2 regions of the Clostridium fungisolvens genome follow, and region 2 is predicted to be linked to the other one. Evidence: riboswitches for the same ligand, from Rfam matches in the RefSeq annotation. Region 2 holds a riboswitch; the other holds the start of a gene.
What was found. Region 2 has a riboswitch for S-adenosylmethionine ahead of bsdtw1_RS04120 (homoserine O-acetyltransferase/O-succinyltransferase family protein). Riboswitches for the same ligand answer to the same signal wherever they lie in the genome.
Positions count from the first base shown of each region.

Region 1: another riboswitch for S-adenosylmethionine. It lies ahead of metF (methylenetetrahydrofolate reductase [NAD(P)H]); the one in region 2 lies ahead of bsdtw1_RS04120 (homoserine O-acetyltransferase/O-succinyltransferase family protein).

Region 1 is NZ_BLZR01000001.1:1,313,514-1,321,746, reverse strand. Features, by position in the region: gene bsdtw1_RS05265 (DUF2383 domain-containing protein) at 1-332, shown strand, start outside; gene def (peptide deformylase) at 439-912, opposite strand; gene bsdtw1_RS05255 (DUF4097 family beta strand repeat-containing protein) at 1,019-2,287, opposite strand; gene bsdtw1_RS05250 (hypothetical protein) at 2,290-3,030, opposite strand; gene bsdtw1_RS05245 (hypothetical protein) at 3,362-3,511, opposite strand; gene metF (methylenetetrahydrofolate reductase [NAD(P)H]) at 3,819-4,703, opposite strand; SAM riboswitch class I at 4,807-4,981, opposite strand; gene bsdtw1_RS05235 (MraY family glycosyltransferase) at 5,190-6,143, opposite strand; gene bsdtw1_RS05230 (hypothetical protein) at 6,492-6,701, opposite strand; gene bsdtw1_RS05225 (ArsR/SmtB family transcription factor) at 6,784-7,353, opposite strand; gene bsdtw1_RS05220 (glycoside hydrolase family protein) at 7,372-7,974, opposite strand.
Region 2 is NZ_BLZR01000001.1:1,057,809-1,066,041, reverse strand. Features, by position in the region: gene bsdtw1_RS04135 (tRNA 2-thiocytidine biosynthesis TtcA family protein) at 1-734, opposite strand, end outside; gene bsdtw1_RS04130 (DUF2264 domain-containing protein) at 803-2,611, opposite strand; gene bsdtw1_RS04125 (homoserine dehydrogenase) at 2,908-4,131, opposite strand; gene bsdtw1_RS04120 (homoserine O-acetyltransferase/O-succinyltransferase family protein) at 4,149-5,012, opposite strand; SAM riboswitch class I at 5,500-5,610, opposite strand; gene bsdtw1_RS04115 (APC family permease) at 5,761-7,749, opposite strand.

The DNA of each region.
Region 1 (8,233 bases), 260 kb from region 2:
TTTTACAAGTTCAAGCAACCTATTTAAGCCATAGTAATATTTTAAGAGAAAGAATAGAACAACTTGGAGGCGTCCCAAAAGAGGGTCTGGGCATTACTGGTAAATTGAGCGAAATATATGAAAAATTAAAGAATCTTACTGTAAATTCTGATGAAGAAGTGATTTCAGAAGCTTATAAAGCCTGTAAAACTGGGTTTACTATGGGTGATAGATTTATTGAAGATAATCATAATCTTGATCCTGCTAGCAAAAGAATAATAGAAACTATAGTTGAAGACAATAAAAATCTAGCTCAACTATTTTTGAATAAAACATCAGAAAATAAATTTTAGGTATAAAAAAGTCGCTGAAACGATCTTCAGCGACTTTTTTTTGCGTATCTGCATTCACGAATTTATATGAGTAAAATCCAGCATGCAAATAAAATTTATTTTTACTTTATTCTTCTTCGTCAACCAACTCGTACATTTCAATGGCTTGATCAACGTACATAATTCCATCCAAGTGGTCTATCTCATGGCAAAAACATCTTGCTAAAAGCCCTGTAGCTTCGTACTCTACAGCTAGACCTTTTTCATTAAGTGCTTTAACCTTAACTTTTTTAGGTCTTTCAACTAATCCTTCATATCCAACATAACTTAGACATCCTTCGTATCCTTCTTCTTTGCCTTCTTTAAATGTTATCTCCGGATTAATTAATACTATTGGTTCTGAGCCATCTCGTAGGTCAATAAATACAATTCTTTTATTGACTGCAATTTGAGGTGCAGCAAGTCCAACACCATCTACAGAATATAATGTATCCTTTAAATCTTTTACTATTGCTAATGTTTCTGCATTTATTTCTTTAATAGGTGCTGATATTTTCTTTAAATGCTCATCACCTAACTGAACTATCTTTCTTACTGGCATTAAGGTAACTCCTTTCAAAATCTATCTAAAAACATTATTACATACTAAGCCTAATTACTTCAACTAAAATTTATAGATTCCAAGAAATCACCAAGTTTTTTATTTGCTAGTTTATATTTATAGAACCATTTTTTGTTTCCATCATGAAAAGAAACTTACCGCCATTTACTTCGCCTTCTAAAATATTTTTATTATCACTAGATAATCCAAAATTATTAGTTATAGATCCACTCTTTGTAGTACACTTAATTTTAGCTGATTGTTCCTTTATAATTCTACTATTTATATTTCCGAAGGCATTATATATAGTAACATCACCTTCTATAGGTTTATTGCTTTCTAGTTTTATAGTACCATTATTAGCCTCTACATTTGCACCTTTTAATGGATTAATTATATTTACATCTCCATACTTACTTGATATTTTTGAGAATCCACTAATATTTTTTTCAGTAAACGCTCCATTTGAACCTTTAAATTCTAAATCTTCACTTATATTTTCTATACTTGTTGATCCATAAGCATTTGAGCTTATAACCTTTCCTTTTACATTAAGTACATTAAGTTCTCCATTATTACAACTTACAATTAAATTACCCTCTAAAGTATCAATCTTCACCGATCCATACTTATTATTTACTTCGATGTTGCCTTTAATATTACTGATATTAGTGCTTCCACTTGACTGGTCAACCTTTCCATCACTAGAAATATTGGAAACTACAACATCTCCATAAGAACTTTTGATATCATACTTTACAGAGCTAGGTAATTTTATTATATAATCTATTTTCTTGACTGCACCATCTTGTTTGTTTTGGTTGTAGTTTGTTTTTACTACAAGATTTTCTCCATCTGTAAATTCTATCGCTTGTTTTTGTAAATCACTTATAACAGCTTCATTATTGTAGCCAATAGAAATATTTGCTTCAATTTCGATCTTATCATTATCACTCTTATCAATAGAAATCTTTCCTTGCTTGTTTTCTAATGTCAAAGATTTTTTCGATTGGAATTCCATCTTATTTGATACTATCTTTTCATTGCTAAAAGCATTTATAGATATGCCATTTCCGTTAAAGATTGAAATTCCATTTTTTGCAGCAAAGCTTATCCCACTGCTTATAAAAACAAAAACAACTATAATTATAGCAATAAAGACACTTTTACCATCTACCGTCACACTAAGTTTAGGATTTCCTGCTAAGAATGCTCCTACTACAAGCTCAATTCCTAAGCATATTATTAAAACTGGCCACCACTTTTCTATAATTTCAAAATAGTATAAGTTCTGTATTCTTGCAATTATGAGCAATGTACCAAGTAATATTAGACCAACCCCTGCAGATAGTCTACCTATCTTCCATTGTTTCATTACTAGTCCTCCCCATTAATTTCCTTGGGCTTTCCCATAAAAAGCATTTTGATACCAAATCCAATTAGAATCACTGAAGATAATATAACCTTTGTATAATCTTTAATCATATAGAAAACTCTATTATCTACAAATTCACCTAAAAATCTGTTTGCTAATGCTATAACACCTGCTGCTATAAACACTACGCCAAGGAGTTTAACCCAGTTATCAAACCACTTTCCTGAAAAGTTTATTTCTGTTGTATCTCTTATTCCTTTTACATTCATTAAATCTAATATAGAATAGATTATTATTGCTGGCACTCCTAGCCTTAGAATATCTATATTTACTAATGAAGATACTATATATACAATCAAAAAGAGCGATAATAATTTTTGTCCTTTTTCTTTCTCGCCTAAGTAAAGCTGACCTAATCCTGGTATAACAGAAAGCATGAATGAAATTAACTTTCTTTCATCTTCAGTACTTTTATCATCCGCTAAGTTTATCATTCCTTTGTTTATTTTTTCTGCATTGATTACACAATCCAGCACATTAAATATCCATAATGCAGGTATTGCTGCTTCAAATACTCTTGAATATCCCCCTATAATATCATATGAATGATTTAAGAAACCTACTGTGAATATATAGGATAAGAAACCTCCTAAGAATATCAATCCTCTATTATTTTCTCCTAAGTATATGTGCCCAAGTCCAGGTATAAAAGAAAGAAAAAATGCTTTAATTTTACTTTTCATAATATTAATCCTCCCTGTAAATCTTATATCATAATAATAAATGCTAAAACTTAAGATTATAGTTAATAAATTCTTAACTTTTTCTTAAAGTCTTTAAAACCAAAAATTTTAATCGCATACTAAATTGATTTATCTTTACATCGTAACATAATCATACATTTTAACCAATATTTTACATAGGTTATCTTTTACTAGTTCATTTAATAATTGATTCATAAATTTAAAAGTTTTCGGACGGATAAGCACTTAATTCCAACAGGGCACTTTAACAGCTACCTAAATTAAAAAGTAGTTAAATTCAGCTTAGAGCTAAACTTAACTACTTGATAATTTAGAAATGTGGAGTTATTTCTTCCTTTTGGATCCTTTTTAAATCTTTTAATCTCAGTTTTGTTTCTTCCATTATCTTATCCCATGATTCTCCATCTATAATCATTTTTTTAGCAACTTCATATGCATGGTCTTTTTCACTTATTCCCATAGCTACCTCCTTATTATTAAGGCTTTATTTATCATCGTTTGAAATAAGGTTCTTAAAAAGGATACTTTTTAAGAACACCTTAATTTCAAGTCAGTGCTAAACACAGCCATTATTTTATATATAAATATTTTTAAGGATACAACTATAGTGTGTTGATCATTAAGTATTCATATTCATTGAAATTCTTTCTAAACATTATTTACTTTGGTTATGTTTAAAAATATTGTTTAAATTAAGTGATTATGAAGTAGATCATCAGATGGTTAATACCTTATGCAAAATTCAGTGCTTTTACAGTCCGTTTCCTTTAAATAGCTTCTTCATTTATGTGATTAATTAGTGATTCAATGCTAGTTGTTATCTTTTTTGCAACGTATGGATTATTCATCGTATAGAGGTGTATTCCACTTACTCCAGAAGATACCAAGTCAACAATCTGCTCCACTGCATAAGCTATACCTGCATCTCTAAGCGCTTCTTTATTATGTTCGTATTTATCCATTATCTTCACAAACTTTTGTGGAAGATGTGCACCTGAAAGTGATGCTATCCTCTCAATTTGTTTCTTATTTGTCACAGGCATTATACCTGCCTGAATTGGTACGTTTATATTTTGGCTAGCTACCTTATCAAGAAAGTTATAATACAAATTATTATCAAAAAACAGTTGCGATACTAAAAAATCAGCTCCTGCATCTACCTTGTTTTTCAGATACAATATATCATTATCTAAATTATCACTTTGTACATGTCCTTCAGGGTAGCAAGCTGCTCCTAGACATAAATTACCTTTTTCTCTTAAATGCTTGATAAGTTCAAAAGCATAGTTATATCTATCACTTCCATTTTCTTCTCCATTCACATCTCCTCTTAAAGCTAAGATATTCTTGATGTTATTTTTATTTAAATTGTCAACAATCCTATTTATTTTATCTTCGCTTGAGTTAATACATGTAAGATGAGCTAATGCTTCTATTCCATATTTATTTTTTACTAAAGAACTTAATTCACAAGTTCTGTTGTTATTTACACTTCCACCAGCACCATAAGTAACACTTATATAGTCTGGGTTTAAAACGGCTAATTCTTCTATTGTATTATAAACCGTCTCTATTGGTGAAGTAAGCTTTGGAGGAAATATTTCGAAAGAAAAAACCATCCTCTTCTGTTTAAATAAATCCTTAATTAGCATAGTAAGTCCTCCTTTAATTTAAAAACAAATTCTTCTTTTTTATACTTTCCTATACAATAAAAAAACCTAGAGGATATACCTCTAGGTCTAAACCACAAAGCATATCCTATCTTCCAGTAAAAACTGCAGGATTTAGCACCTTTATATGCTCGGTTAATAATAAAATTCAACTTATATCACTTATCGCACTACATAATCGCTATAAGTTAAGTTATATATAACCTGTATAAGGTTGCCGGGTTTCACAGGGCCAGTCCCTCCACCACTCTTGATAAGATGTTTTATTCAATTATTTAAATTGCAATTTATTTAGCATTATATGTATATAATATCATATTATATACTATATTATTAATAATTATCAATTAAATTTTAATTATTATTTTCAAATTATTATTTTAACTAATAATATAGTATATTATTTTAGTTAACTTTATAGCGCTCTACTCCTAAATCTATTTTAAAACTTAACTATAAACTAAGTTTTTATAATCTAAGTAATAGTATTAATATAGAAATAAGGCTTAAACAGGTACTTATTAAACATATATAGGAGACTACCTGCCTTGTATTCATTCCTTTTTGCTCAAGCCTATAATGTATTTGACTTCTATCTGCTTGATATACAGGTTTACCTTCACTAAATCTCTTAAATATCACAAATAAGTTATCAAATATAGGTACACCTAACGCTAAAAACGGGATGAATATAGACATAACTGTAGCTTGTTTAAAGGCTCCATCTAAAGCTATTATAGCTAATGTAAATCCTAAAAAATTCGCACCTGAATCTCCCATAAATATTCTCGCAGGGTGTCGATTGTACTTAAGGAATCCTAATACTGCACCTACAAGGATTATTGACATAAGTGCTGAATCAGTTTGCCCTTTTGCAAGCGCTACTACAAACAGAGTTGTAGCTGAAATGGTTGATATTCCACCTGCTAAGCCATCCATTCCATCAGACCAATTAATAACTGTAGTAACCCCAAATATCCAAGTAATAGTAAGTAAGTATTTTAATACAACAGGCAACTCTATATAACTGCCGTTGAATGGATCTGTAATTCCATTAAATACAATACCTGATTTATAGATTAAACTTGCTGCTAATATTTGTACTAATACTCTTGGAAATATCATAAACTCTTTGCCTTTTGTTTTAAAATAATCATCTAATAATCCTATTAATAAAATCATTATAGATGAAGCAAATAAATATAGACTTTGAGTTCTATCATTTCTCACTAATAAGAAATAACCTATAAAAAAACCAATAAACATAACTATCCCACCAATTATAGGTATAGGTTTATCATGTTTTTTTCTCTCCGTAGGTTTATCAGTAAACTCTATTTTTTCAGCTATTTTCATTAGTGATGGAGTTATTAGTATTGCCACTAATGATGATACTACAATACCTAAAATATAATTAAACATTAAAATCTCTCCTTTTATCCTAGGGCACAGCATATATTATATAATATTCTCAAGGACATTCAAAGAAAAATTACATATAAACATATCTTTTTCAATAATATTACAATTATGTATCAAAATAATGTTATCTTCAATCTTTTTGTTGTGAAACAAATGTAAATTTTTTAAAAATCTTAGATACCTATAAAACTCTAGAAAATAACGTCCTTTTCTTTTGTATTTAAAGTATTAATAAATGACATTTATGTTTAGAATATATCATTAATTTATCACACAAAGATAACAAAAGAATAACAGAGAATATTGTATATATGTAAAAATTAAAGGGTCTCATTAGAGCCCCCCATTTTAATTTATTCTTATCCTTGCTTTTACACCGTTTTCTGACAATCCATCTTTTAAAGCTTTAGTCAACTTATTTAATATTTCTTTTCTAATTTCATGTTCAACTTGCTCCTTAACAAAGCTGCTATTAGCTAAAAGACTTGCAAAACCACCTTTATGTTTCTCTAATATCTCTGCATGATTTACTATATCTATATCTATAACAATCCTCATTGAATCTGCCTCCAAAAATATATAGTATCCCTATATAATATGTTTGGATTAGTGTAGTGATTGTTAAGTTTATGTAAATGATTTATTTATCATCCGGATTGGTCTTACATAACACTGAAAAAGCATGACATGGTATGGCATCTTTTTTCTTCACCTCATATTTAGCAAACATTTCTCTAGTTAAACTATTTAATTCCTCAAATTCCTCTTTAGTTAAATATAAGGTTCTTGAAGTTAATGATATATTTCCTTCATTGTGATCTTCTATTCTAGAGTTTAAGGCTTCAATAACATCATTTCTAGAATTTTGATAATAGTCACTAACTAAATTTAAAACTTCTGATTTATAAATCTGTTTTGCTTGTTCGCTTATATTCTCTCCAACAATTTCAAATCTATCTGCAGTTAAATAGTAGTATTTTGCTATTATACCCTTGACTTCTTTAGTTCTTATAAGTTCAACAATTCCAGCTTTCTCAAGTTTTTTAATATGATAGTGTACCTTCGCTGGCACTTCGCCTAATTGATCAGCAATTTCTTTAACAGTAGCTGCATCTCCATTATTTCTTAGTAATGTAAGTATTCTTAATCTATATGGATCTGAGTATGCCTTTATTTGCTCCAAAGTGCTCAACTTTACTTTGTCCTTCATTAATATCACCTCTACAGTTTATTGTCCATTTTCATCCTTAATTATCATTTTATCAGTTACATCTTCATCATGTTTTCCATAAAACTTTATACTTCTTAGCTTTAACGAACTCATTTCATTGAAATCTAAAACGTCTATAAAATAGGCATCCGTAATTTCTCTCTTGAACTCCTTCTCATTTATATCTATTGTATAATATTTCGCTATATCAGAGGAATTAATGCCGAAAACTACATACTTTTGTTTATTTTTTTCATCCATAATGTTAAGAGCACCAAATAGCGATTTGCTAGATTTGTCTTGCTTTAAATCATTTGAATGAAAAATTGCGCCAGCATCAATAAATCTATTAAAATGCCATTTTTTAAAAGCAAAAATATTTGCACCGTTGGACCCTTTTTTCGTAAACATAATGTATTTATAATTATCTTGTTCCATGGTAGTCAATATATCTATATCATACCCAACTGTCTTTTCAATATATGTCTCAAAATCCTTATCGTTATTTTTCAAACTAGAAGAATAATCAGATATACTTGTCCACAAAAAAACTACAAAAGTGCTAACTATTACTGATACTATAATAAACAATAAAATTCTTCCCACAAACTTTTCTCTCATAGCACTTCTCCTAATACCTTTTTTTGTATTATATCATATTAATTATATATTATAAACAACTAAATTTCGCAATATCTATCGCTTTTATTTTAATGATAAATAAAATTTATATTAATTGAATAAATTTTCACAAAGCCCGTACTTAAAGAATTTATATACCTTTTGATGAATTTTCAATTTAAAATACTATATTTTATTATTTATTTATTAAAACTATGTCTAATGATAAAAACAAAATTATAAACCATGTATATATAGC
Region 2 (8,233 bases):
TTCTCTATCATTTCTTTTATTTCATATCTCTTGTTTCCGACCTTCTTTGCAGCAACCATACAAGCACAATTAAGTGGCCATATTCCAGCATTCTGAGTGAATCTCTTTATATATGTTTCTTCCACGTAATACATCGGTCTTATAAGCTCCATACCTTCAAAGTTATCAGACTTCAATTTTGGAAGCATTGTCTTAAAACTAGCTCCATAAAGTATATTTAACATTGTAGTTTCAATAACATCATTGTAATGATGCCCTAAGGCAAGTTTATTGCAACCTAATTGCTTTGCTCTATTATAAAGTGCTCCTCTTCTCATTTTCGCACACATATAGCATGGATAATCCTGTGCTATCTTGTCTACTATATCAAATATACCTGACTCAAAAATTGTTATAGGTATATTAAGATGCTCACAGTTACTTATAAGTAGCTCTTTAATTTGCGGATGATAACCTGGATCCATAACGATAAACTCTAGTTCAAAATTCATCTGTCCGTGTCTTTTAAGTTCTTGAAATAGCTTAGCCATAAGCATAGAATCTTTACCACCAGATATTGCTACAGCTATTTTATCTCCCTCTTTTATCATCTCAAAATCTTTAATTGCTCTTACAAATTTTGACCATATATTTTTCTTATAAGTCTTTCTAAGACTTCTTTCTATCTCATCAAGTGACTTTCGTTCATTAAATGGAACAACTATCTCGCATCCATTTCCAGCTATACCGCTCATATGTTCACCTCATTATAATATTTTGTACAAAATATTATAACACCATTTATCATTGTTTTTCAATTTTCTTATAACTTTATACTAGTAACTAAATCATTGTAAACCACTTCCACAGAATCTTTACTAATTGATAAAGAAGGCATGTTTTTCCACAACTCTTGAAAAGTATCTTCATCTGGATGTGCGAGCACAGCTGAACCAAAAATATACCCACCTACATCTATATTTGCATATAATCCCGGAATCTTCATCTTGCTTGGATATATAATATTGGCATTTGGGGGCGTATACTTACATAATACATCTCTATTATTAAGTAAATCTACTATTGCTGAAATCCCATTTTCTCCATTACAAATGAAATATTCTTTATCTACATAACTATCTCGTGACTCCACTGCTACTACTGGAAATCCGCCTTCTATGATATCAAGCTTTCTCTTGGTATTGATTTTATGAATTCTCACATGCCATTGTCCCAAAGCAATTAACCAAGTTTGCACCCTTACATCTTCCCACGGATGCCATTCTGAAAAAATAGTATTTCCTTCTATTTTAATCCTATCACATCTACGCCTCGCTCTATAATAATTATCTCTTTCGCTTAAAGCTAATGTAGAATCAAATGCAAACTTTTCAATGCTATAATTATCTTTAGAAATATTAAACCCAAAATGGTTGGAATATGCAAACTTTGTATACTTTTCTTGAGTATGGTTAGGCTCAAAATTTGCATATTGTCCTGAAGTCAAGCAGAATACGTGTTTTGAGCCTTCGTCATGGTTTAATATCATATACGCTGGTTTAATAGTGTGTATTTCATCAAGTCTCGGCAAAGGCTCTTCTTTCACTGTCCAAAATTCATCATCTTCTTTTAACGCTAATATTAAAAAGCTCTTAAATGCCCAATAAGGAGATCCTGGTGCATTATACTCCTCAGCCATAGATATATTTCCATACCCATATCCAATTGTTAATAACCCTTCATCGGAAAGTATAGGCTGCTTTATCCACCATCTTAAATGTCTTAATATAATTCCCTTCATTACACCTAACGAATAAGGCTTCAAGTCTGCATATACTACAGCACTCCAAAAAGCACATTGTGCAAATCTATAAGTTAGGCTTCTTCCAAAAGGAAGTGCTTTTCCTTCTTTATCGAACCAGTAAATAAAATCTTTGGCAAAAATATATGCTCTTCGCTTAAATATTTTAGTTCTCTCTGGATCTTCTTTCTTCATAGCCTTAGCATATATAAGTCCATAAAAATGCATTGCAAAAGATATATAATAATCTCTCTGGTTTGTTAGACCATCTGAATACCACCCATCACCTATATAAAACTCTTCGATGCGTTCCAAGCTTTCTTCTAAAATTTTTTTATCAAATTTCCATCCTACTTTCTTTAGTCCTATAGAAACAAGTACTCTAAAGAAATGCCAGTTGTTATCAGGCACTTCTCTTTGTATCTCTACACTGAGCCAATTTAAAAAATTCGCTTTCTCTTCTTCATTAAAGCGAGATAACAGTTTATCACCAGCCATTATTAACCCTACTCCATATACAGTCATCTCAACCAGTTTCTGCGAGTAGTCTTTCACCTCGCCCCAATACTCATTATGTTTAGGATTAGTACCGTTTTTAATTCCTTCAATAAAGCAATCTAGCTCTTTTAATTCTTCTCCGCTTACCAGACTAAAAAACACTGCCCATAAAGGTCTCGAAAAAGCTTCAAAGCCAGCTACTTTTTTACCATAATGAGCTTCTGTAACCCCAAAATTTAAATATGCTTTGCCTTCTGAAAACTTACTCATCATTGGCTGCAGAAACTCTTCTGTCAACCTTACTAAATCAGATTTATTTTCAATAGTGACCATATAACCCCCCCATCTCTTTTTAAACACCCTTTTTTCAATACTCTATAATCCGTAATATTAAATCCTCTGCTGTAGATAAATCACTTCATATTAAAATTTATCCAAATAAACATTCGTAGAACCATCGGAATCTTTATTTGGGGTTTAAGGATCGAAGTATTTTATCTATATAATGTATTTCACTTTTAAATTATAGGATTATCTCAGGTATTTACAATGCTACTTTTTTTAGATTTGCAGTGCTTTTTCAATGTATTAACAATGAAAAAAGTCAACTATATTCAGTTGACTTTTCGCTAGCTTACTTTTAGTATTCTTTTTACATTGTTGACGTAGGATAGCTCCTTTAATAAGATTAAACCTTCTTCTATCTCACCTTCTGTATATCCATCAACCAACAAGCCTATCTCATTATCAAATATATCAATAAACTCAGCGGTCAAAAATCTTCCATTCAATTCTTTAATAAGATTCTCCTTATTATCTGTATGAATTCTTATAAGACTTTGTACTTTTTCTTTTAAATTTGACTCTATATTAAACTTATCTTCTGAGAAGCTATTTATTACAATACTATTTTTATTTAGAGCTAGATCAATAATATCTCCATATACAGCTGAAGCTGTAGGAAGCATACCTGCTCCACTTCCTTTAAACACTAATTCGCCAACGGCATCTCCGCTAACAATAACTGAATTAACTTCATTGTTTACTCTGTAAAAGTCAGATTCACTATCTATCAGCACAGGTTTCACAGAAGCAAAAACCTTATTTTCTTCCTTCTTGCTATAAGATAATAGCTTTATTTTACAGTTCGCTCTCTTGGCATATGCGAAATCCTTACTATCTATAGATGTTATACCTTCTACATCTATATCCTTCCAAAAAACTCTCTTTTTAAATGCTAAAGTTGATAAGATAGCAAGCTTTCTAGCTGCATCGTACCCCAATACATCTGAATCTGGATTTGCTTCAGCAAAACCTAGCACCTGTGCTTCTCTCAGAGCCTCTTCATACTCCACCCCTTCTTCATACATCTTCGAAAGTATGAAATTAGTAGTCCCATTTATTATGCCTTTTACGCTTCTTATTTCATTACCGCTTAAGGATTCAGTAAGAGGTTTTATAATTGGTATTCCACCTGCAACTGAAGCTTCAAACTTTAATGAAACTCTATTATCCTTAGCTAATTGAAAAAGCTCATCACCATATTCTGCAATCAAATCCTTATTAGCAGTAACCACATGCTTTCCAAGGCTTAAAGCTTTCTTTACGTATTGGTACGCAGGGTTAATTCCACCGATCACCTCTACAAGTATATCCCAATCCTTAGAAAAAACTTCCTCAAAACTATCTGTTATTTTATCACTTAGTTTTTTCTTAAGATGCTTTTCTTTATGTTTTACTAGTATTGTTTCAACATGAATTTCAGCTTCTTCATCTTTACTTTTGTTCTTTTCTATTAATTCTATAAGTCCTGTTCCAACCACACCGTAACCTAATACTGCTATCTTTTTCATATAAGCCTCCCTTTTCATTAAAGTCCTACTATAAAATTTTTAAGCCAGTTATCATATAACCTTATTCCATCTTCTTTCCAGCTTTCAATTATGTCATTACAAGGATCATTCTCTACAAAATAATTTTTTGGTATATTTATCGGTAATCCCTTGTTCAAATCTCTAAAATACTCATTTTTTAAAGTTTCCTTATGATATTCACAATGACCTAGTATATACAAAGAATTGTCATCAACTATTACATATTCTCCTGCTTCATCTGATTTTGCTATAACCTTTAAAGCCTTACAAGCTTCTACATCTTCACTTACTAGTTTTGTATGTCTAGAATGAGGAGCAAAAAGATTATTACTTACACCTTCTAGAACCCAGTGACTTTCCAACTTATTATGGTCAAATATTCCAAAAATTTTCTCATCACAAAGTTCTTTACGAATTCCATGATAATGATTTAATGCCGCTTGAGCCCCCCAACATATAAATATGGATTTTTTATTACTCTCCTTAGCAAAATTAAGTATTTCATTTAATTCATCTATATAAGATACTTCTTCAAAATCTAATTTTTCTACTGGTGCTCCTGTTATAATTAAACAATCCAATTCATTTTTAATATCATTAAAAGCTTCATAATTTTCAATTAAGTATTCTTTTGGTACAGACTTGCATTCATGCGTTACAAGCCTTATAAACTTAACTTCCATACTTAAAGAAGTTCTAGATAGCAATTCTAAAAGCTGCCTTTCTGTCTCGTACTTATTTGGCATTAAATTTAGAATCCCTATTTTAGGTAAGTTCTTTTCAACTCTGTCTATTACAATATTTTTATTATATTTTATTAAATCTGCTCCCACTAATTTTGCTTTACAGTATATAGTCATACCTGACTTACCTCCCCAAATTAAAATCTATATATCGATAAACTAGTTCCAAATGAAATCTAAATTTGATAATCCCATTACCATTAATAGTTAACACAAATGTTACTTAGGTTTATTGGATAGAACTAGATTATCTATTCCGCTGAACTGATAAACTACTTCAGTCCTCAAACTCCAAATAAAGATTTCGATGGTTCTACGAATCTTTATTTGGATAAATTCTAATATGAAGTAGTTTATATATAGAAAAAAAGACCACCTAATATGACTTTAAAAAAATCATAGGCAGTCTTTTATCAGAAAATAATCCGTTATAGATGTACCACTTCGTATTAAAACTTCGCAGTTTCCAAACGAACTAGTACATCTTTAAAACTATCTCTATAGAAAAATACTTAATAAAAAATAAAAGCTATTTTTCTATAGAGATAGAGAAATAGCTTAAAAAACATTGCAAATATACAATTTCAATGTGTTTAGCATATATCTATTATCTCTCAGGAATATAATCCTGCAGGATTTAGCACAATTCTAGCTAATGACTGCTAGCTGTTGCTAGGCTTCAAAGGGCCAGTCCCTCCACCGTTCTTGATAAAAGACCTAAATATTCAATTATGTTTGCTATAATTATACAAGAAAAGTCTATAGGTTCAAATATCCAATTAGGATAATAGGAGAAAACCGATAGGCTATAACTCTAATTTTCTCCTATTATCTCTATTTTTTATCACTTTTCTCTTTTTTTCTATTAATTGCTTTCTTTACTATTCTTATCAATTTGCTCAGTCTTTTCGATTTTGCACTCTTTTTCATGAGTTTCTTTTGTTTCTTTACACTTAAAACACTCTTTATCAGTATACTCTTCTAATACTTTTTCCATGTTTTCAGTATCATAATCATTTTCTATAATAAATGGAACAGATATAACAGCTATGTTTCTTCTCTTAAGTAAGGTACTTCTTAAGAACATTGCAGTTTGGTTATGCAGTGCATTTCCCCACCATTTCTCTGCATTGAACTGAGGTATTACAACAGTAACCATATCCTTTTTACTTGGTCTAAAATCACTATTCTCTATAAAATCTACTAATGGATTAACAACTTCTCTATAATCAACGTCTCTTATAATAAGAGGAATTCCCATTTCATATTTATCCCATTTTTCTTTAAGCTTTGCTGTTTCCTCTTCATCCGTAGATGCATGGAAAGCAGTTATATCATCAGATAAACATTTTGCATAGTTTATTGTTTTTACAACAGCTTCATTTAAAGCTCCTACTGGAACTATAAATCTTTTAGCAGCATTACTATTAAATACTGGGAAGTAGTTATTATCTAAGCTTAATTGTCTAGCAACTTTAGCGTAATGTCTTCTTATTCTCTTCATAAGAAGCATTAATGATGGGATAAGGATTATAACTACCCATGCTCCATGCTTAAACTTAACTATAGATATTACGATTAAAGTTATAAATGTTATTGTTGCTCCTAAACCATTTATAAAAGCTTTATGCTTCCAACCTGGTGCTTTTGTTCTAACCCATCTCATTACCATACCACTTTGAGATAAAGTAAAGGATATAAATACACCAATAGCATATAGAGGTAACATTAAGTGGTTTTCACCCTTAAATACAATTACCAATATAGCTGCTGCAACTGCAAGTAATATTATACCATTTGAGAAGCTTAATCTATCTCCTCTTTTAGCAAACTGTCTTGGTGCAAATCCGTCCTTAGCTATAAAAGAAAGCAATAATGGAAAATCTGAAAAAGCTGTATTCGCAGCCATTATAAGGATCAAAGTAGTAGCAAATTGCATTACGAAAAATAATAAACTATTTTGCCCAAAAACTTGACCAGCAATTTGAGATATAACTGTTTTATCTCCACCAGCCGTTGTATGATAAATTGTTGATAGGTAAGATACTCCACCAAATATTATGACAACTATTAAAAACAACAGACTTAATACTCTTTTTGCATTCTTAGTTGCAGGTGCTTTGAAGTTAGCAACTCCATCACTAACCGCTTCTATACCTGTAAGAGCTGTACAACCTGCTGCGAAAGCTCTCAAGAATAAGAACAATGTCATGTCTCCAATTGTATTTTGCATTTGTGCTACTTGAGCTGTCTCAACTGGAACATATCCGTATATAAGATATTTAATTACACCAACTGCTATCATTAATAAACTAATGAACAGAAAGAAGTATGTAGGTACGCTGAATAACTTAGCTGATTCCCTAACGCCTCTTAAATTACCAACAGTCATTATAGTTATTATAAGTAAAGTTAATGGAACTCTAAACTCTAGCAGTGCCGGAAATGCTGAAGTAATTGCTGCAACACCAGCTGTGGAACTTACAGCTACAGTTAATATATAATCTGTAGTAAGTGATGCACCTGCTAGTAAGCTTGGTGTTACACCTAAGTTCTCTCTTGAAACTATATATGAACCTCCACCTTTAGGGTAGCTATCGATAGTTTGTCTATAAGAAAAAATCAAGATACATAATAATGCAATTATTGCAGCAGTAACATATATCAAGTACTTGTATGAAAGAATACCCATTACTGGAATGAGCACTATAAGTATTTCTTCACAAGCATATGCGACTGAAGAAATTGCATCAGATGATAGTATTGGAAGACCTCTGAATACACTAAACTTTTCATGTGTGATTTGTGATGATTTTAAGGGCTCACCAATAACCTTTCTTTTTATCTTTTCCATAAGAATCCTCTCCCGAAAATATTTCTAAATTATTAATGGAACAATTTCGTATTATATCAGTGTGTGATATAAGCTTCAAATTCTTTAAATTGATTTAAATTCATAATATATTAACATATTGTAAGATGTAATGATTCTATTCATGTTAATTACCTATTTATAGTCGAAAAACGTCTAATACAGCCAAATTTAGCATGTACTATTTTTTTGTATTTTCACAATTTTAAAGCAAATATTACTATTTTAATTGGTATATACTATATGTTAAAACCACCAATCGGAATTATGAAAACATTTAACCCGTTGGTATCAGCTACTTGTATTCTTTTATAAACTTGCTATATAATTTAATAATCAACTAATATTGTTTGTTTTTTAATAATCTTACTTTTACAATTCTTATATGATATATTCTTTAAATAAGTAGCATTATTTTATTTAAAATATTAATTATTACTCATCTTAACTATATATAATACAACTT